DNA from 3 places in the Clostridium sp. 'White wine YQ' genome. Region 3 is predicted to be linked to each of the others. Evidence: riboswitches for the same ligand, from Rfam matches in the RefSeq annotation. Region 3 holds a riboswitch; each other region holds the start of a gene.
What was found. Region 3 has a riboswitch for cobalamin ahead of cobT (nicotinate-nucleotide--dimethylbenzimidazole phosphoribosyltransferase). Riboswitches for the same ligand answer to the same signal wherever they lie in the genome.
Positions count from the first base shown of each region.

Region 1 (7,427 bases), 750 kb from region 3:
TAAACTTTTACAGATTTTCTAATAATCTTAGCTTGTTCTTCTAAATTAACCAAAAACTCAACTACTGTTGATGGCAAAGAATCTACATACAGCGGGAAAGTAATTATTAATATATCTGAACTTGCAAGTTCTTCATAATTCACCTTATTATTTATGACACAATGATTTACTTCAACATTTTCAGGTTGGATAAGCGTAGTAAGTTCATCAATAAAAAACTTAGACGCACTATTATTACCTCTTGGACTTCCATTAACAAAATATAATTTTTTCATTATCTTTCCCCTCCCATAACCTTAATGTAGCTTAATATACTATTTACTAAACTTTCAATTTCTGCTGTCTCTCTACATACATAGCTTTCTGCATTATCCTTTTGAAAGTTTATAGCATTTGCTTGATTTAATCCCTTAAATGTCTCTTCCTCATTAACGGAAATATCACTACCATAACCAACAAAAACAAGCTCTGGATATTTCTCGTAACGAGGTGCATGATGCATTTCACCATTGACATCTTTAAAGAAAGGGAGGATTTTGCATATACCACGATCTAATACTCTTTTTATTTTAGGACTATAGCATCCATATTTTACTTCACTTAAGACGATATACAAGTCGCTATTTATCTCATCTCTGCTTATATCTCTAGTTATATCATCAAAAACACATAGTCCCGGTGTCTTTAACCAGCAATTAAAACAGCCTACACATTTATTCATTTTCTCATCTTTAACATTATAGTATTTATAACTATAATTACTCTCACTAAGTTTTTTAAGTAACTCTTCTTGAAGTTCTTCTCCCACACTATTTGTACCCTCACCATCACTAACTAACAATATATTCATAGTTATCCTCCTTTTAGTATGTTTACACTGTAAACTTTATATTTGTATTATATTTCACTAAGTTTACACTGTCAACATTTTATGATATAATTTTTTTAGAAACTATTTTGGAGGAAAAATTAAATGGCAAAAGATAACTACCATCATGGTACATTAAAAGAAGATATGATAAGAAATGGTCTACAACTTTTAAATAAAGAAGGTTTTGAAGGATTTTCATTAAGAAAAGTGGCTAGTATGTGTGGTGTAAGCCATACTGCACCTTATAAGCATTTTAAAGATAAAGAAGATTTGATTAACTCAATAGCTTTAGAAGTTTGGCAGGCTTTTTCTGCTTCTTTATTAGAATCTACAGAAAAATATCCTGATAATCCTAAAATTCAAATTCTTGAGATGGGAAAATCCTACGTTAAGTTTATGGTAGAAAATCCTGAATACCTAAAATTTATGTTTCTTACTGAACATAAATATCCAATACTTGTTAGCAATAATGAGTTACATCATCTTGATAATTCTCCTTTCCATATTTTCAAAAAATGTTGTGAGAATTACCTTAGTTCCATATCAACTAAAAAAGATATGTATTACTTAGATACCCTGTCTATGTGGAGTTTAGTACATGGTATAGCACTACTTATTGCAAATAAAGTAATCGAATATGATGGAGATTATTTAGACTTAGTAGAAAATATGATTAATGAAAAACTTAAATAGCCTATAAAAAAGAGGCGCCTTAGATATAAAAAGGCTCCTCTTAATTCTTTATCTTTCTATAAATTTATTCTTTTTTAATACAATAGGCGTTACCCTATCTCCATAAAAATCTTCTGCATTTCCAATCACTTCGCAGCCGAACTTTTCTAACATTTTTAAAGTTATGTCTCTTGCTTCAATATATATTTCCTCTGCTCCAAGGTTAAAGACTTCATTAAGTGAAAATAATGCAATATTCTTACCTAAACCTTTTCCGCGCAATTTTTTATCAACAGCATACCTTCCCCAATGCCATTCCCCATGTTCTTTCCAACTTGCAACAACAGCAACTATCTCTCCATTTAATTTTCCACACCACCAAATGGGTTCCAGTTCTTCTCTTATTGGAATTAACTCTTCAGGAATATGCTGTTCTCTATTAAAAACTTCTATTGATAACTTTATTGCCTCTTCCATATTTTCTAGATTTACTTTTTCTATTTTCAAAATAGCCACCCCAATTTACTGTTAATGTTAATCCAATTATACTATTCATATTGTGTTCCTACAAATAATTCTATCTTTCTCCAATATTAAGTATCTTCCAACCGGCATAGGATATTCCCCATACCACTATAAATAATCCTACTAAAATATAACCAGCTATATTAAAATCTAAGTTACTAATGAAGTTACAAAATTCATTATCTAGTCCAAGTATTGGTGTTATCATTTGTATTATTTCAATAAATCCAATAAACAAAGCTGCAATTACTGAAAGTCCAGTAATGGTCAGATTATAATAAATTTTGCGAATTGGTGTTGAGAAAACCCATTCGTATGCCGTGCACATAAAGAAACCATCTGCTGTATCCATTAAACTCATACCTGCTGTAAATAAGATTGGGAAAGATAGTGTAGCAAGAATTGGTATCTCATGACTTGCTGCAGTTGCTGAAGTTGCTAAAAGAGAAACTTGAGTTGCAGTATCAAACCCTAGTCCAAAAAGGAACCCCAATATATACACATGCCATCCTTTGCTTATAGACTTGTACACAATTCCAGTTAGTTTATTAATAAAGCCCTTAGTATCTTCATAATCAAGCTCTTCTTCTTTATAAGTGCCTTTTCTTACTTTTAAAAAGGTTTTAAAAATATCCTTCCACATGAATAGATTAACTAATCCAATAATGAGAAGAAAACTGCCTGAAACTGCAAGCGAAACAGCCCCTCCATACTTTTGAAACTTTGGCATACTGTTTTCCGTCCACTTTACAGCAAAAACTGTAAGAGTAGCCATTAATATTACAACTGTTGAATGTCCAAAGGAAAATAAAAAGCCTACTCCTTTTGGATTTTGTCTTTCTTGTACCAGCTTTCTTACTGTATTATCTATTGCAGTTATATGATCTGCATCAAAAGCATGTCTAAGTCCTAAAGTATAAGAAAGAACTGCCATACCAATTATTTGTGGATACTTGCTAACTCCTGTTATCAATAATGCTATACCTATGATATGCAATGCTAATACAGCAATAATATATCTAATGAATCCTGAATATTTCTTTTCTTGTATATTTGATTTTATTGTCTCCAAAAAGTTTTCCATCCTTTATATAATATTTTCATTTAAGAAGCCCCTTAACTTATTTGTCAAGAGGCTTAATTGCGAAAATAAATATAAACATTTATCATTACAAATACCCCCTATCATCCGTAGAGTTATTTTTCTCAAAATATAGGCAGGTCTCCTGACTTAAGTATCTACATTCTTATAAGCCTTCCCGAGATATCTCAGTGACATATTTTATAAGAACTACTCTTTTACAGTGGCGGGACCGTGAGGGATTTTCACCCAGCTTCCCTTTTAATTAATCAACTACGATTAAACCTATATTATATACAAATGGTATAATAGCACATTACTTTAAACAAGTATAGTTCTTTTACTACAATGCATAAAGAAAAAACACTTTATATGAAAGTGTTTTTAAGATGTCTTCGGTGCTATATATACTTCTCCATTACCTAATATAGCGAGTCTATCGTCTGGCCTAAGTGATATTGTATTATAATAAGGCGAATTAGGTTCTAGTCTTATAGATTGCACTATTGCTTGACTTTCATCAAATATAAGCAAATATACAGTATTACTTGATGAAACATTTTTGAGATTATACATATTGGTAGGCGAATAAATAAAATCTGATAATTTATAAACCCCTTCCTTAAAAGTATTACTAGTAGCCCTAGCTGCAGGTGATGCATTAGCAATATTAGAGGTTAACAATAATAAAAACATTAATGAAATGATAAACTTTTTCATTATAAATCCACCTTTCAATTCTATTGTTTATTACATTTTTATCTTAATCATGTTTTAGGAAGAATACGAGCCTCTCCATTGCCAATTAATAGAATTCTATACTCAGGCTTCATAGGTCTCAAATCATATTTTTGTGTGCCAGGCTCTAATTTTATAATTTGCATAGCCACTTGATTTTCATTAGCAACTAATATAAAAATACTCTTCTTAGGAGAAATGTTTTCAATTGTATATAAATTATTAGGGGATGGTTCTAAATCAGATATTTTATAAACCCCTTCCTTAAAAGTAGTTGCTGGACTCGCAAGCACAGGTATTGCCACAAATATATTTAAGAATAAGCTTAATAAAACTATTAATAAAACTCTAACCTTCTTCATCATGTAACCACCTTTCAGTTTTATTATGCGTAATACAAAAAGCAATATACATATATACAATATACATATATACAATATATGTAATAAAATGTTATAATTTGTTAATAAATATTGATAAGATTAATCTTTAATTATTAAACCTAAGGGGGATATTATATTGAAAAGAGTTAGAAAAACTATCATTGTTATTTGTATTATTTTATTAATCCCAATAATACTCACAAGTATACCCTCTGGGAAATACTTAGATAATGCTGAATTAAAGGATAAAATAAAAAAAGGTACTGCATATGATATCGAAGTTAATAAGAGCTTAAAAATCGATAATGATGTTTTGACAATTCAAAGAATAACATGTACAGATGAAAATACTTACTTAAGATATAGCTATAAGCATAAAAAAATAGGAGGAAACTTTTATTTTCAGTCGATAGAATTATATGATGATAAGGGTAATAAATATATTAGTCGTAGTGGAGAAAGCAAAGGAAAACTCTTTGGCCAAGAGGATTTAATTTCTTATAACTATATCAATTCAAATAGCAAAGATATTACACTAAAGCTTCAATTATATGATAGAACCTTTGAAATGAAGATTCCTTGTTCAAGGAGTACAAGCATATGAATATAAAAGACAAACTGCCAGATATTATTAAATGGATAATTGCATTAATTCTTCTGCTCATATGCATTCATTTTTATTTACTTTCTTATGGTAGCTTCTCAGCCAAAGGTGCACTAAGGGATTCTGAGACAAATGAACATTATGGTCCATCTGAAACCCAAAAAGAAATCTCATTAGATTATGGGAAAATATATTTAGGTAAATATAAAAACTGGATTTCAATAACTGCTGTAGAGAAAAAGATAGTAAAATGGTACCCTTCTGGTTACACTTACGTTCTTCCAATAAATACTTCAGAAAAAATTACTCAATCTTTTGAGGGAACAGCAACTATTAAGCATGTAACTAAAAATTATGTATTTGGATATGTAAATGATCCAAGTATAACCTCGGTAAGATTATATTCTGAAATAAATAATAAGGAAACTATTTGGGATTATTCTATTAATTCAAGTAAAATGTTTATATTTTATTGGAATTCTGATAATAAAGGTGGCAATTTAGTATCATTAAGCGGTTTTGATAAAGACAATAATTTGGTTTATATGTATAAGTACCCATATTGAATTCTTCCAGTTAATCAACCTAAACTAAAAGGAATCTTGTACTAATTTATAACAAGATTCCTTTGTCATTTTTTAATATATCCTTCTTACTTCTAACTTTGTATAAAAAGTAATTATTATTGACACATTACTATATGTAGGCCCATATGAAGCTAAGAAAGGATTTAGGTCATGGATAATACATATAAGAATAGAACGCCAATAATATTAACCTTAATATTTGAAATAATAGTGCTCATCACAGCTGTAACTACCATATTTTCTGCTAAATGGGGTGACTTAGCGTTATGTGGCTTAGCCTTTGTATGTCTTTTTCTACCTTTTATCATATCAGCTATTCTTAAAAGCAAAAATATATCCTTACCTCCTAGCTTTAAGCTAGTTACAGTAATTTTTATCTTTTCAGCTCAATATTTAGGTGAAATTATAGATTTCTATACTATGTTTTGGTGGTGGGATCTACTACTTCATGGTGTATTTGGTTTTTACGCAACCTTAACAGGATTTTATTTAATAAAAGGAAATTTTGATAAAGGTTCTGAAGCTACTGAAAAAAGATATCTCCTTTTTAAAATCATATTTGCTTTTAGTCTTGCTATAACTCTAGGAACCCTATGGGAAATCTTTGAGTATCTTGGTGATTATTTTCTTAAAACCAGCATGGCTGCTGGCGGACTTGAAGATACTATGTCTGATATTATGATAAAACTTGTTGGCTCTACTTTATATTCAACAATTTATTATTTTAGTGAAAAGTCATAATTAAACACTTGAAACTATACCTAGTTCACTTAATATTTTACTTAATCTATCCTTTTCTTTTTCATTTACTTCAAAGCTTGTATTATATAAATAATGCTGCAAAACATCAGCATCTTTTAATACTTCATCATATTCATTATCAATATCATTTTTGTTGCTATGCTTACTTATAGCACTACAAACAATAGTTATTTCATTTTCATTAAATAGCTTACTTTCTTCTAAGATTTTTTTTGCTTCTATAGCCCCTAATATACCATGCTCTGGAGTATAATGAGTTTTATAAGTAGAAATATCATGTAGCATTCCAATAACTGCGCTAATCTCAACATTTAATCCACGCTTAAGTGCTAGTAAACTACATGTATTTGATACACCATATAAGTGTGCAAATACTCCACTCTTCTCCTCTGATATATTACCTTCTATTAAAATATTGTTTATTAACTTCCTTATTTCTTCTAACCTATTCATTGCATTAATACCCCCATGAATTAATCTTCCATTTACCTTCTACCTTAATTAGTTCAAATTGCTTAGTAGAAATGGATTTTCCAGGAATCCAATCACCTGCTGTCTGTGCATTGTCGTAGCAGATAATCTCTACTTCTGAGTCAATTAAAACTTTATCTTTATCAAAAGTGTTGATTTTAGCATTTAATAATTTTGCAGATTTAATAGTTTTTCTAAGATATGCTACTCCAGCTTCATTAAGTCCTTTTGTAAAATCTTCCGTTCCATATTTCTTTAAATCTTCCAAATCCTTTTGAGTTAATGCGTTTAAATAGCTAGATATAATATCTTGTACCTCTTCTAAACTAATTGTATTAACCTTATTTTTTAAAATATCATTTAAAATAATATTTGAATTTTTATTTATAAACCAAACTTTACTGCCTTTCATTAAGACTCCTTGCGCAGTATCATTTTCACCTATCCACAAATTATATTCTTCCTTTGATTTATCTATATAATTTATATTAACTAGATAATCAGGTGAACTTATATCAAGCTTCTTATTAGTTCTCTTTTTATCATTTAAAGCTTTCATATACTTATCTATTATATTTTTATATGAAAGAATAATTTTTTCTCCATCCTTTTGTTGAATTATCTCTATATAGGCCACTTCTTTATACTTAATACTATTGAAATGAATGGCTATAAAAGTTATAGCGGATAAAAATACTATTATAGTTATTATAATAAAAAGCAACTTTTTCTT
Region 1 covers NZ_JAQYUU010000001.1:1,652,971-1,660,397, forward strand. Annotated here, with positions in the region: gene PTZ02_RS08275 (hypothetical protein) at 1-275, opposite strand, end outside; gene PTZ02_RS08280 (NAD(P)H-dependent oxidoreductase) at 275-850, opposite strand; gene PTZ02_RS08285 (TetR/AcrR family transcriptional regulator) at 974-1,564, shown strand; gene PTZ02_RS08290 (GNAT family N-acetyltransferase) at 1,613-2,050, opposite strand; gene PTZ02_RS08295 (HoxN/HupN/NixA family nickel/cobalt transporter) at 2,121-3,140, opposite strand; cobalamin riboswitch at 3,268-3,453, opposite strand; gene PTZ02_RS08300 (hypothetical protein) at 3,534-3,869, opposite strand; gene PTZ02_RS08305 (hypothetical protein) at 3,917-4,249, opposite strand; gene PTZ02_RS08310 (DUF5643 domain-containing protein) at 4,407-4,874, shown strand; gene PTZ02_RS08315 (hypothetical protein) at 4,871-5,440, shown strand; gene PTZ02_RS08320 (hypothetical protein) at 5,612-6,202, shown strand; gene PTZ02_RS08325 (HD domain-containing protein) at 6,203-6,676, opposite strand; gene PTZ02_RS08330 (hypothetical protein) at 6,681-7,427, opposite strand, start outside.
Region 1: it holds a riboswitch for cobalamin, as region 3 does, so the genes downstream of both, PTZ02_RS08295 (HoxN/HupN/NixA family nickel/cobalt transporter) here and cobT (nicotinate-nucleotide--dimethylbenzimidazole phosphoribosyltransferase) in region 3, are expected to answer to the same signal.

Region 2 (7,427 bases), on a different contig from region 3:
TATAACAATTATCTATGGTAATAAAATTTAAAACTATTTTTCCTAATTTCTTAAGTTTTTTATGAGAAGCTGAAATTATTTCTTCTAAGTTTCCTCCACTTCCACCTATAAAAATCCCATCAAAGCTATCATCCGGGAAATTATTTAAGGTGTGTAATGCTTCCCCTAATATAACTTCAAGATTATCACAATTAAATTTATTCTTATTCTCTAATATAAGATTAAAAGCATCTTGCTCTTTTTCAATTGCAATTACACTTTTGCATATCTTACTCATTTGAACTGACACAGACCCAGTTCCTGCCCCTACATCAAGTACTTTCGAAGAGGTACTAAGCTCTAATTTCGAAATAGATAAAATTCTTACTTCTTCTTTCGTCATAGGAACTTTTCCTCTTATAAACTCTTCGTCTTTTATATATATCATTTTCTCTCCACCACCAATACGCTTAAACTACTAAAACTTTTATTCATTATTTCTACTGGTATCCCAATAGTTATTTTCTCATCTTCATAGGATAAGTTTTCTCCAACATAAATTGTAGCTTCTATATTTTCTTCAAAGATATCCTTTGCCAATTTACTAGGAGTATTTTTATTATCTGTAAGCCATATAGTAAGTTTCGATGATTTTATCTCCTCAATAAATTCTCCTTCTCTACCATGCAATGAAGATAATTTTGCCCCATTCCAAGGCAAAGACAATTTACTCATTAAATATTGAAATGAACTTAAGCCTGGGACCACATTTATTTCTTCTAGTAAGTTTTCTTTCAAATAGTTTAGCACTCCATAAAAAGTTGGATCTCCAGAAGCTACTATGGCAATATTTTTATCCACATTGTCTTTGATTATATCCACAATATCTGCAAGTTTTTGCACTTTTTTCTTAGGATTATCAACAAAATCTATTGAATCTATAGCTCTACTAAAACCTACTATTAGTGAACTATCCTCTAAAACTTCCACTGCTTTAAATATCATATACTCTTTATTTCCAGGGCCTAATCCAACTAAATTAATCATGGTTCTCCTTTTCACTTGCAAATAAAAGATTTGGTTCTTTTCCTCCCCAATATAAGACTACTTCAACTGCTATTTCATTACCAGTATATTGCTCCATTTTATTCTTAGCCTTTATTCCTATATTCTCATATACTTTATGATACTCCTTAGGAATGATTTTCACAGCACCTTCTGTGGTTTTTTCATTATATACCCTAGTAACTAAATCTAAGGGACATCCCATTAAGGCTAATTCTAAAGCCAGTATTTCTAATCTCATATCACATACCTTTGAATGGGTATTAAATACTCCTCCTGCAACTTTTCCAAGCTTTCCAATATGCCCTATAATAGTAACTTTTCTAACCCCATTATATTTGGCTGCATCTAATGCACTACCTACATAGTTTGATATAGTAACCATCTTGTTTTTGTCATATCCTAGTGTCTCCCCATATCTTTCTCCCATATTTCCAAACACAAATATTATGTCTTTATAATAGGCAGATTTAGCCCTCATTTCTATTTCAATGGTTTCCTTAAGTGCTTCTTCTGACATTGGGTAAACTATACCGGAGGTTCCTAGTATACTTATTCCACCTACTATATTAAGCCTCGGGTTAAAAGTCTTTTTTGCAACTTCTTCTCCCTTTGGTACGTAAATAGTTATCTCAACTCCATTGTTTTCTGGAAGTACGCTTAACACTTCTCTTTTTATCATTTCTCTAGGAACTGGATTTATAGCAGGCTCACCTTTTTTCACGTAAAGTCCTTCTCCCATAACTACTCCTACACCTTTTCCACCCTTAAGAATATAGCCACTTGGAATCTTCTTTGCCTTTGCCCATATATCAAGTCCATGGGTTACATCTGGGTCATCTCCACCATCCTTTATTATGGAGCAGCATATATAATCTTCCCCTTCTTCGATGGAATCAATCTGCAGATTAAGCTTTATTCCACTTGGTGTATCAATTTCTACATAATCTAGTTTTTTTCCCCCATACAGCATCATAGTTGATGCCTTAGCTGCCGCTGTTGCACAAGAACCAGTAGTATATCCACACCTAAGCTTTTTTCCACCTGCATTTACATACATATCAAGCATTATTCTCTCTCCACTAAAAGGTACATTAAAGCATTAACTATAGCTGCTGCTACATTGCTTCCTCCCTTTCTACCCCTTATTGTTATCATAGGAATATCAAGTTTTTCAATTTCTTCCTTTGACTCTTTTGCTCCCACAAAACCAACAGGAGCTCCTATAATAAATTTAGGACTTGCTTTTCTTTCTTCATATAACTCTTTTAAAATAAATAATGCAGTTGGTGCATTCCCAAACACAAAGAATTCTACGCCTTCTTCTACCGCTTTGCTAACTGCAGCCATAGATCTTGTAGTCTTTTCTTCTTTTGCCTTCTTAGCTACTTCATCTAATGAAACATATGTTATAACTTCGCATCCAAGATCTTTTAGTGCTTTTTTATTTATTCCTGCCGCAACCATATTAGTATCAGTATATATCTTTACTCCACTTTTAAGTAATCTCTTAGCTTCTTCTATAGCACCTTCTCTTATATAAGCTAAATCTTTATATTCAAAATCTGCTGTAGTATGTATAACTCTTTTTACAATTGAAAGCTCTTCCCTGTTGAAGCTATGCTCACCCATTTCTTTTCCTATTATTTCAAAACTCTTTAGTTCGATTTCCATTGGATTCTTAACGTACTGCATTTTTTCTCTCCTTACAACTAATTATAATCTCTTTTATAAAATCTAAATTAGAGAAAAAGTGAACATGTCCATATGCCCCAAGAGTATTATTTTTTATATATCCACATGTCCACTCTTTTAATCCCCCATTAAAGGTTCTTTTGCTAAGTTTATACACAGTTTTATTACTACATTCAACCTTAGATTTATGAAACTCATGAGAATTTATTGATAAGTTTCTTTTAATTAATTGATTCTCCGAAATATCTATATGATTATATCCAAAATTATTTAATGTTTTAGTCATATAGGCTTCTCCATCAAAAAAACCTACCATTTTCTCACCCTCAATGGACTTCATTAAATACATCATGCCTCCACACTCAGCATAGCATGGTGTACCTTTTTCTAGCTCATTCCTTATGCTGCTTAAAAAACTAATATTTTTAGAAAGTTCATTACTGAAAACTTCTGGATATCCTCCCCCTAAATATATCAAATCTAAATCATCTGGAACTTTCTCATCATTTAGAGGGGAAAAATATATAACTTCTCCGGCCTCTTCCAGAAGTTCTATATTCTCTTTATAGTAAAAAGAAAAGGCTACATCCTTTGCAATTCCTATTCTAAGTCCAAGCGGACTTAAATGATATCTATCTTTAAATTTATCTGTTTCTTTCATTATTTCTAAGATTGAATTTACATCTACATTTTCTTCTATAAGATTAGATACAACATCAATCTTATCTTGCAAATCTGTAATCTCTTGACTTTGTACAAGTCCTAAATGTCTAGATCCCAGAATAATTCTATCATCTTTGGGCAGGTACCCTAAAACCTTTATATTTAATGTTTCTTCAATTAATTGCTTAAGGAATATATAATAAGATTTGTTTATATTATTTAATACTATTCCTGCAAATTCACAGTCCGAAAAATCAATTATTCCTTTTAGCTCTGCTATAAAAGTAAGACTTGAAGCTTTAGGAGAGATTACAAGAATTATCGGAAGACCTAAAATTTTTGAGACATGGGCTGTTGAGGCTTCAAGAGTTGTTCCGATTCCATCATATACACCCATAACCCCTTCAACAATTCCTATATCCTCATTATTTCTGCTATAAACCGCTTTAAGTCCATCTTCTCCCTGTAAAAAGAAATCTAAATTTCTAGAAGGTTTTCCTGTTATTTTTTCATGAAAGGCACCATCAATATAGTCTGGCCCTACTTTATACCCTGCTATATCATAACCTCTTCTTTTCAATAGATTCATTAACCCGATTGTAAATGTTGTTTTGCCTCCCCCTGATGAATTTGATGCAATAACTACAGATTTCATATAAAAACTCCTTCAAGCTACAGGGTTTTAAGTTCAACTATTAACTTATTAATGCCTGAACTCAAACAAGAATAAGTAAAGTTTCCTATCAAAAACCCTATACTTACTAACCTTTTAAATTTTCTCCAAAACCTTGGAATCTACCACTTAGGGCATCTTCTAAATGTTTCATATATATATTTCTAACTTCTTTATATTCACCTAACCCAACATTGAACTCTTCAACTTCTATGCCTTCACGTTTAAGTGTAGAGGCCCAAGAATCTTCTTCACTTGAGAAAATATCATTTCTTGCATGATCTCCTACTACAAGTAAAAATGGTGCCAATACAACCCTTTGTATATTTTTATCCTTCAAATACTTTATAGCATTCTCTAATGATGGATAAGCTTCAATGGTTGCGATTATTATGTTCCCATGGTCTAAATCTCTAAGCCTATTCTGAAAACATCCATAACAAGAGTTGCCTGGGTGATGAGTTCCATGCCCAGCTAATACAACAATCTTATCCTTAGGTAGGTTATTCGAAATTGCACAAACTAAGTCATCATAATCTAAGTTAACTTCATCAGACTGAAAATATATCAACGGGCGTCCTAATCTTAAACTAGTAAACTTATCCTTATAAATAATTGTTACCTTTTTTATGTAGTCAAATTCTTGTCCAGGTATTATGTGCAGAGGCTGTATAGTTACCTCTTCATATCCTTCATTTAATAGAGACTCCAATGCTTCCTCTGGCGTAAAAATACTCATATCATGTTCTTTTTTTAGTTTTTTAATAATCTTATGGGAAGTAAAGGCTCTAATTACTTTATACTCTTTTCCATATCTTTCTTCAACTTCTCTCTCCATTGGAACTATATTTTTTTCTAATGCATCTAAGTAAGATGTTCCAAAACTTAAAACTATAATTGCTTTTTTCATAATAAACTCCCTTTAAATAAAAAATAAAACCTTCTGAATAATGTCAGAAGGCTATGAAAAATAATCAAGGTAATCTTAAAATCACTTTGTCCATTTAGCCACCCTCTCCATCGCTCGTAGAGATGAATTTTTATCGTGAGACTTGATTAATACTTGTTTAAAAATTGCGGTTTCTGGCAATTTTTACGGCATGTATTAATCTCAAGTCGAACAAAAATTCTAAAGAAGTTTTAACTGTGAGACTTAATTCATACTTGTTAGAAAATTGTGGTTTCTAACAATTTTCTGGCACATATGAATTTTAGTCGAACTAAAACTTCGAAGAATTTTTAGTGAAACATAAAAACCCTATTAGTGCAAAAACTTAGGCAGGTATTCTGGCTCAAGTGTCATAATCTTAGCTTATCTTCCCAGTTTCCCAGTGACTCTATAACTAAGACTCTTCTTTTACAGCGGCGGGACCGCACAGGAATTTCACCTGTTTCCCTATTATACTAATTCCCTTATGGGACATTTAAAGGCTTTATTTAAATAAATATATTTCACCTATTAGTCACCTATGTTTTATCAATATTTACTTTGTATGAAGATTATAGCATTGTAGTATAACTCTGTCTACAAAGAATACTTATTATTAATAATGTACTCTTACTAACCAAAACTTTATTTTTTTATCACTCCAACCTAGATCCCAAGGAACATTATTTCTATCAGTATTGTGGCAAGTAACTAATGTATACCCCTTTGAATCCACTCCTGATACTACTGAAATATGTGTGATGTCTCCTTTTTTCTCATATGCCACAAAATCTCCAGGCAACAACTTATATGATGCTTTATAAACTTTTTCATAGCTTCCATGTGCAATAACTGAAGCTCTTCCGCTATGTATCATATATGAGGTAAACTTATCCGCATTTACCCATGGGCCTGTAGCACTTCCTTTATTATAATTCCAAGTAGAATTCTTTTTGAATTTACCTCCTTCATGGAGTACTTGTGATGCAAAGTTTGCACAATCTCCTCCTTCTGGATTAAAATCTCTATAATTCTTATTATACTTAAATCCATACTCAGGTAGTGAGGCAGCTCCGCAATAAGCATCTGCATATTGCATTGCTCCCTTTCTTCGTTCATTTATGTCAGAAATATCCCTAGTTTCCTGGGAAATAATATGTTGTTTTATACTTTCTGCTTTTATATTGTCTAAACTGAGAGAATCAGCAAATGGATCTGTATACCACTCCTTAGTTATTACCCATTCCCCTTCTTGTTTAGTAAGTTGCAAGGAATGATATGTACCTATTCTAGAACTATTAACAATGTCCGGAAGATTTTCATATATATATTTATATTCTGTGTTACACATTATGTTAAAGGAATATTTATCATTTCCTCCTCTACTTCTTCTTATAATTACCTTTGGTATTATTTCAGTAAATTTAACTCCTTGCTTTTCTGCCCAATTATTTAAATATTTCACTTTTCTTTCTTCATATTCATAGGCCCATTTTCCATACTTGCTATTGGTATCATATAGTGATTCTATTAGTTCTAAGTTTTTATCCAAGATAGCCTTATTTCTATTGATAAATATGTCTTGAACAAACTCTACCAATTCCTTATCTTCTGCTTCTGAAAGAGTTGTTTGTTCTTTATTATCTTCTAGCCTATCTTCAATTAATTCAATAGCTTTCTTTACTTCCTCATTGTCTACAGGCGCTCCTTTATACCAGCTTCCATCATTTTCTTTCCAGTTTCCAAAATATTTCGCTTTTATTATTATTTCTGGTCTATACTCAAAGTGAAGAATATCAAAATGTCCCCATTTTCCTCCCCAAACAAAGTTATTCTTTTCAAAAACCTGAACTAAATCCTTTGAATATGATTTAATTCTTTCCTCTGCCTTTTTTTCAGTACTCCACTTCCAATAATCTCTAGGATCACTTTTAAGATCTATTGCTATTCCAAAAGAATGTGGACTTAATCTTCCAGTACCTGAGATAACTCTATAGTTATAGGTTCCGCTAGCTGGGTAAAGACAACTAGATATACTGGGGTTTGTCTTTGCTAATGGTATCAATTCTTTTAATGATGTTTCTAATGCTACTCTAGCTCCATTTTTATCATTAAACCTATAACCTGCAAATCCATATTGTAATGGCTTTAGATTTTTCTCGATCTCTCCTTTTGATGACCCATATACTTCATGTAATAAGTCATAATTTCTGCCTCTTCCAGGATCAAAATCCTTCTTCATCACCGTTGTAGTAAATTCTAATGGATATATTTGTTCCAACATATCTTGAAGATCTGGGTTATCTAACTTCTCTTCATGTCCTTTTTTTCTCATGTCATCATATAATATCTTTTTACCAGACTTCATTATGACAAAAGTTTTATTTCCATCTGTAGTAACATCTTTTATATACCCTGGATAAG
Region 2 covers NZ_JAQYUU010000003.1:216,257-223,683, forward strand. Annotated here, with positions in the region: gene cbiT (precorrin-6Y C5,15-methyltransferase (decarboxylating) subunit CbiT) at 1-427, opposite strand, end outside; gene cbiE (precorrin-6y C5,15-methyltransferase (decarboxylating) subunit CbiE) at 424-1,026, opposite strand; gene cbiD (cobalt-precorrin-5B (C(1))-methyltransferase CbiD) at 1,019-2,113, opposite strand; gene PTZ02_RS13280 (precorrin-8X methylmutase) at 2,113-2,739, opposite strand; gene PTZ02_RS13285 (cobyrinate a,c-diamide synthase) at 2,726-4,057, opposite strand; gene PTZ02_RS13290 (sirohydrochlorin cobaltochelatase) at 4,164-4,985, opposite strand; cobalamin riboswitch at 5,336-5,518, opposite strand; gene PTZ02_RS13295 (amidase domain-containing protein) at 5,620-6,666, opposite strand; partial or broken gene PTZ02_RS13300 (M15 family metallopeptidase) at 6,652-7,427, opposite strand, start outside.
Region 2: it holds a riboswitch for cobalamin, as region 3 does, so the genes downstream of both, PTZ02_RS13290 (sirohydrochlorin cobaltochelatase) here and cobT (nicotinate-nucleotide--dimethylbenzimidazole phosphoribosyltransferase) in region 3, are expected to answer to the same signal.

Region 3 (7,427 bases):
TGAGTTAAAAGAATATGAAGATTGGGGAACAATAAGTGATGAAAAATTAAGTGAAATATCTTATGATCTTCAAACTAGTTATTCTAGAGAGAAGGTTAAAGATATAGGTCAATATGTAAGTGAACTTTTACTAGAAGGAGAGTATATTGAGAAAACAGTAAAAGCTACAGATCCTAAGATGTTAGAAGCAATGATGACATTTGCAGCAATTGTGCCAGTAGCCTTTATTGGAGGCGGAGATATAAAATATAGCCATATAAATTTCTTCACCAATAGAAGAATTATTGTGGTCGGGTATAATATTACATCTAATAGGTATATCACATATATATATGACAAGGAAGAAATAGTAAATATAAGAATGGATAAGAGTATCCCATTATATAGAAATGAAAAAAATAAGAAAAAAAGTGAATATGCAAGATGGGAATTAATGAACTCTGTCATGCCAATTATAATATCTTTTGTTGCATTATTCTATCCATATTATTTATTTAAAAAGGCTACTGGATTTAATAATGGAATAGTAGAAACTATAGTGGGGTTAACATGTATGTTTTTAGGCTATCACATTGGTAGATATATGAGACCAAGAGGGGAAAGTGAGGTTATAATTGAGATGAAAGATGGGAAAAAATTTGATTTCTTTATTAGAAATTATAACTATAGAGAGATTAAGAATTATTTGAAGTATATGAATAAATAATTAATACAAAACCCCACTAGAGATAAATCTAGTGGGGTTAATTTATTAATCTTCACTTTTACCTACATCAGAAAGAACTAAACCTTTATTGTGATCTAATGCCCAAGAAATACCCCAGTCATTTTGGAATATCAATAGGTTTCTATCCTTTAAGTCTTTAACTTTCTTTGTATCTGAAGTTAAATTTAATGAGTCAATATCAATAGTAGTATTCTCAATCCACCTAACGTATCTATAAGAAAGTCTATCCATCTTAATATCTACGTTATATTCACTCTTAAGTCTATATTCCAATACTTCAAATTGAAGTACACCAACAACACCAACAATTATTTCTTCCATTCCTACATGAATTTCTTTAAATACTTGTATTGCACCTTCTTGAGCAATTTGAGTAACACCTTTAATAAATTGTTTTCTCTTCATAGTATCTACAGGTCTAACTCTTGCAAAGTGTTCTGGAGCAAAGGTTGGAATTCCTTCAAATTTAAATTTCTTACCGCTACATAAGGTATCTCCAATAGAGAAAATACCTGGATCAAAAACTCCAATTATATCACCAGCATAAGCTTCTTCAATAATTTCTCTATCTTGAGCAAGGAATTGTTGAGGTTGAGATAATTTTATCTTCTTTCCACCTTGGATATGATGAACCTCAAGTCCTTTATCAAATTTACCAGAACAAATTCTCATAAAAGCAATTCTATCTCTATGAGCTTTATTCATATTCGCTTGTATCTTAAATACAAAAGCTGAAAAATCCTTGTTAAATGGATCTATTTCTCCCATTGAAGAATTTCTAGGTAATGGAGCTGTAGTAAGTTCTAAAAAGTGTTGTAAAAATATTTCAACACCAAAATTAGTTAATGCAGAACCAAAGAATACAGGTGATAATTCTCCTGCTTTAACTTTTTCTAAGTCAAATTCATCTCCAGCAACATCTAATAATTCGATGTCTTCTTTAAGTTTATCATGAAGAGGTGCTCCTAAAAGATCTCTAAAAGCAGGATCTTCGATGTTTCCTTCAATCATTTCAACTTCTGTTTGACCGTGATTACCACCATTAAATACTGCAATTGCTTCTTTATCTCTTTCATAAACACCCTTAAAGTCCTTACCTGAACCTATAGGCCAGTTAAGCGGATATGACTTAATTCCAAGTTCATTCTCAATATCTTCTAATAATTGGAATGGATCTTGAGCTTCTCTGTCCATCTTATTTATGAAAGTGAATATTGGAATTCCTCTTAATGAACATACATGGAATAATTTCTTTGTTTGTTCCTCTACACCTTTAGCAGCATCAATAACCATAACAGCAGAATCAGCAGCCATAAGTGTTCTATATGTATCTTCAGAGAAGTCCTGATGTCCAGGGGTATCTAGTATATTTATACAGTAACCTTGATAGTTAAATTGCATAACTGAGGAAGTAACAGATATTCCTCTTTGCTGTTCTATTTCCATCCAGTCAGAAACTGCATGCTTTGAAGCTTTTCTTGCTTTAACAGATCCAGCAAGTCTTATAGCTCCACCATATAAAAGTAATTTTTCAGTTAGGGTAGTCTTACCGGCATCTGGGTGAGAAATAATAGCAAAGGTTCTTCTTTTCTCAATTTCTCTAATAAAATCTGCCACCTTGAGTTCCTCCTTAAGTGATTATATTAATTAAATAGAATTATTATCTTTAAAACAAACTACATTATATCAATTGAAGCGGGAAAATTCAACTAAAAATACAAGGGCAAAAGTGTAGAGATTGAAGAAATAAGAGTGAATTCGATTTTAAATAAAGTGTAAAAATACTTTCAATTTTCATTTTTAGAAATTTGCACTGCCATAAATAGAAGTATTATTATATAAGTAATAATAAAATATGGACATTCAATATGTCGAGATAGGTTTGGGGGAATGAATAAAGTGTATAAGTTAGTGTCTATTGATATAGATGGAACATTACTTGGAAGTAATAGACTGGTATCAGAAAAAACAAAGGAAGCAATAAGAAAAGCTACAGAACTAGGAGTAAAGATTGTTATAACATCTGGAAGACCAATTAATAGAGTTATTGAGTTAGTTAAAGAACTTGGTTTGGACAAAGATGAAGAATATGTCATAGCCAATAATGGATCTACAGTGCATAACACTAAGGACTTATCTATTATTTATGAAAGGCACTTAAGAGGAAAGGATCTAAAAAAAGTTTATAAGGTATTCAAAAGAGATGGATTAGCTTTTGAAGCTCATATGGATAGAGGATCATTAGTAGAAAAAGATATTGTAAATGTATTGCCAAACAACTGGAGATTGTCTTCTTCAGATACAAAAATAATTGATCTTAATAAAGAGTTAGATGATGAAGAAAAAGTCATTAAGTTTTTAATTATATCAAAGGTTGATGTGTTAGATGATATATATGAAGATATAAACAAAAAATTTAGTAATGAATATAGCATTGTTAGAAGTTTTGATCATCTATGCGAGTTTATGTATAAGGGATGTAATAAAGCAACAGGGTTAATGGAGCTAGGAAAACACTTAGGAATTAATCAAGATGAAATAATGTCCATTGGCGATGAACTTAATGATTTTGAAATGATTGAGTATGCAGGACTCGGAGTAGCAATGGGGAATGCTAGAGATGAGATTAAGAACATTGCAAACTATATAACTAAAAGTAATGATGAAGACGGAGTAGCATATGCACTAGAAAAGTTTATAATTAATACTAGATAACTTAAGATATTTAATGCAGGAGGACTAATTATGTACAAACTAATTGCTATAGATATGGATGGAACTTTGTTAAAAGATGATAAGAGTATTTCTGATATAACAAAGATGGGTTTAAAAAGTGCCCAAGAATTAGGTGTAAAGATAGTTCTTACTTCAGGAAGACCCATTCAGGGAATAAAGAAATACCTAGATGAATTAGATCTTACAGGAGAAGAAGATTATGTTATTGGTTTAAATGGAGCTTTAATTTGTAAAACAAGTGATTATTCAGTTGTAAGTAGTAATGCAACATTAACTGGGAAAGACCTAAAATATATTTATAATAAGGTAAAAGGACTTAACACATATATACATGCATTTACTAATAATGGTGACTTAGTTAATAAAACAAGTAAGTTTTCTGACAATGAAGAAAAGAGATTAAACTTAAAGATAAAGCAAGTAGATTTTCTTAAAGATGTGTTAGATAATGATGAAATACTTAAAGTGGTTTTAGAAGAAGAGAAGGAAGTATTAGATAAAATTACAGCAAAAGTTCCTAAGGAATTATTTGAAGAGTACAATGTTATTAGAAGTGTTGATTTTATGTTAGAATTTATGAATAGAGGGTGTAATAAGGCTTCAGGATTACAAAAGTTAGTTGAATACCTAGGGATTTCTAAAGAGGAAATAATTGCAATTGGAGACGCAGAGAATGATATAGAAATGATAGAATATGCAGGACTAGGTGTTGCAATGGGAAACGCAAAGGAAGAGATTAAAAGTATTGCGAATTTTATAACGAAGAGTAATGAAGAAGACGGAGTAACATTTGTAATAGAAAAATTCATAGTAGATACAGCTAAAGGAGAGAAATAATTTGAAGGATGAAAGATGGAAGCATGGTGGAGATATATACACTAATGGTTTATTCAAAGGAAAAGAACTTGTAGATTTTAGCTCTAATATAAATCCTTTAGGTGTCACTGACATGCTTAAAGATTCCATAGGGGAATTATTTAATGAGGTAGTAAGATATCCTGATTATCAATATAGAGAATTAAAGGCAAGTATTAGTGAATACCTATTAAGATATGAAAATATAAATATATCTAGTGAGGAAATGATTCTTGGGAATGGTGCGTCAGAGATATTAGACTTATCTATAAGTAAGATTAGTAAATTGGGAATAGTTGTGCCTTCTTTCGTCGAATACGAAGATTTTGCTTTAAAGTATAGTGCGGAAATTGAGTATATAAATTTAACTGAGGATTTTCAGTATGATTATAGTGAAATATTAAGTTCTTTAAAGAATTTAGATGGAATAATTCTAGGGAATCCTAATAATCCAACTGGAAATATAATCGATAAAGAGAGATTTCAAGAGGTATTAGATTTTGCAGAAAAAGAGAATAAAAAGATTATAGTAGATGAGGCATTTGTAGAGTTTTCAAGAGAAGGTAGTTCATTAGTAGATAAAATAGCTAGTTATAAATGTTTAGTAATAATTAGAGCATTTACTAAATTCTTTGGAATGCCAGGAGCTAGACTAGGATATGGAATAACCAGTGATAAGGAATTTATAGAAGAATTAAAGAAATATCAGCTTCCTTGGAATATAAACTCTTTTGCAGAAATAGCGTTGAAAAAATCCTACAAAGATGAAAATTACATAAGTAAAAGTAGAGAGTGGATAGCTAATGAAGTTGGTTATATGAAAAATGAACTATCTAATCTATCAGTATTTAAAAAAGTTTATGATACAAATTGTAACTTCATTTTATGTAAGTTAGATACAATGAAAACTAGTGAATTATATGAAAGGCTATTAAATAAAGGAATACTCATAAGAAATTGTTCAAATTTCAAAAATCTTGATGATACCTATGTAAGGTTTGCAATAAAGTCTAGAAATCTAAATGAATTGCTAATTGATAATTTGAAGGATTTATAGCGCATTTACAAAGAATTATTAGTGTGATATTATTTAAAAAACTGAATAGTATATCTTAAGGTGCCTAGTAAAGATAACAATTTTTGAATCAATAGATTGAGAAAAGTTATTTTACAGGTTAAAAGGGAATTGGGTTAAACGCCCAGGCAGCCCCCGCTACTGTAATGAGGATGAAACCTATATTAAACCACTGAGGGAAAACCCTTGGGAAGGATAGGGAGTAGGATGAATCAAAGCCAGAAGACCTGCCTAAGATGTGATAGGGTAAATTTTTCGGAGGGAGAAAGGAAACCATTAAGTGATTAGCATTATTAATAATTAAATGAACATGTAGATTTATTTTATATTGCTAAAATATTAGATTAATGTTTCCAGTGGATATTCCGCTGGTTTTTTTATTATAAAAAATTGGGGTGAAGGAAATGAACAAAAATGCAATGCTTCAAGCTAAGGAAAAATTAGATAACTTAATTAAGCCTATAGGTAGCCTTGGAGAACTAGAGAATATAGCAATTAAATTTGCAGGAATAACTGGCAAGGTAGAAAATCAAATAAATAAAAAAGCAATTGTTATTTTTTCCAGTGATAATGGGGTATGCGAAGAGGGGGTAGCATCAGCACCTCAAAGCGTTACTGCTATGCAGACAATAAACTTCTTAAGAGGAATTACGGGCATAGGTGTTCTTGCAAGAGTTAATAATTGTGATCTTAAAGTCATAGATATTGGCATAAAGGAAGAGATTAATTATCCTGGTTTAATAATAAAAAAGATAAGAAAAGGAACTTCTAATATAGCAAGAGGTGAAGCTATGACTATTGAAGAAGCAAATGAGGCTATTAATACTGGAATAGAAATAGCTTATGACCTAAAAAAGCAAGGGTATGACATTATCGGAACAGGAGAAATGGGGATAGGTAACACTACTAGCTCATCTTCAGTACTTATTGCACTAACAAATTGTAGTATTGATGAAGCAGTAGGAAGAGGTGCAGGACTTAAAGACGACCAGCTTACCTTGAAAAAGCAAGTAATCGAGAAAGTGATACAGATTAATTCGCCAATTAAAGAAGATCCTATGGATGTATTACATAAGGTCGGAGGCTTTGATATAGCTGGAATGGTTGGATTGTATCTAGGAGCTAAAAAGTATGAATTGCCAATAGTTATAGATGGGTATATTTCAGCAGTGGCAGCATTAATTGCATATAGAATAGATCCTGAAACAAAGGATTATATGTTCCCATCTCATATCTCAAAGGAGCAAGGATATAATATTGCAATGAATGAACTAGGATTAAATCCAATGTTAAATCTTTCAATGAGACTTGGTGAGGGGTCAGGATGCCCCCTTGCAATAAATATTATAGAAAATTCATTAAAGATAATAAATGAAATGGGAACTTTTGAGGAAGGAAATGTAGATATAAAAGATTATAAAGACCTATGGAGGGAAGAAATATGATCTTAGTAACTGGAGGGGCTAGAAGTGGAAAGTCTTCTTTTGGAGAAGAGTTGCTTAAGGATAAAGAAAAAGTACTATATATTGCAACATCAATACCTTTAGATGGTGAAATGAAGGAAAGAGTACAAAAGCATAGAAGTAGTAGAAATCCAAGTTGGGATACATTAGAAGCTTATGAAAATATAGCAACAAAAATTAAAAATGTATATGATGGAATTATTTTAGATTGCATTACTGTTATGATTACAAACCTACTTTTTATGAATATGGAATCCTTTGAAGAGAAAGATTTAATTAAAGTTGATTATAGGAAAAAAGAAGAGGATATTTTAAAAGAAATTTCTTTTATGATAGAGGAATTTAAAAATATTGAGGATAACTATGGAACAGAGATAGTCATTGTCACCAATGAAGTTGGAGCAGGGCTTGTTCCAGAACATAAATTAGGAAGAGAATTTAGAGATATTGCAGGAAGAGTTAATCAATATATTGCGAGAGAAGCTGATAAGGTATTTTTAGTTGTAAGCGGCATACCAGTTAAGATTAAGGGGGAATAACCTTGAAAAATTTTATATTGATACTTCAATTT
Region 3 covers NZ_JAQYUU010000001.1:2,404,570-2,411,996, reverse strand. Annotated here, with positions in the region: gene PTZ02_RS11960 (hypothetical protein) at 1-706, shown strand, start outside; gene PTZ02_RS11955 (peptide chain release factor 3) at 752-2,344, opposite strand; gene PTZ02_RS11950 (Cof-type HAD-IIB family hydrolase) at 2,627-3,442, shown strand; gene PTZ02_RS11945 (Cof-type HAD-IIB family hydrolase) at 3,473-4,300, shown strand; gene PTZ02_RS11940 (pyridoxal phosphate-dependent aminotransferase) at 4,302-5,375, shown strand; cobalamin riboswitch at 5,474-5,642, shown strand; gene cobT (nicotinate-nucleotide--dimethylbenzimidazole phosphoribosyltransferase) at 5,798-6,838, shown strand; gene cobU (bifunctional adenosylcobinamide kinase/adenosylcobinamide-phosphate guanylyltransferase) at 6,835-7,395, shown strand; gene cobS (adenosylcobinamide-GDP ribazoletransferase) at 7,398-7,427, shown strand, end outside.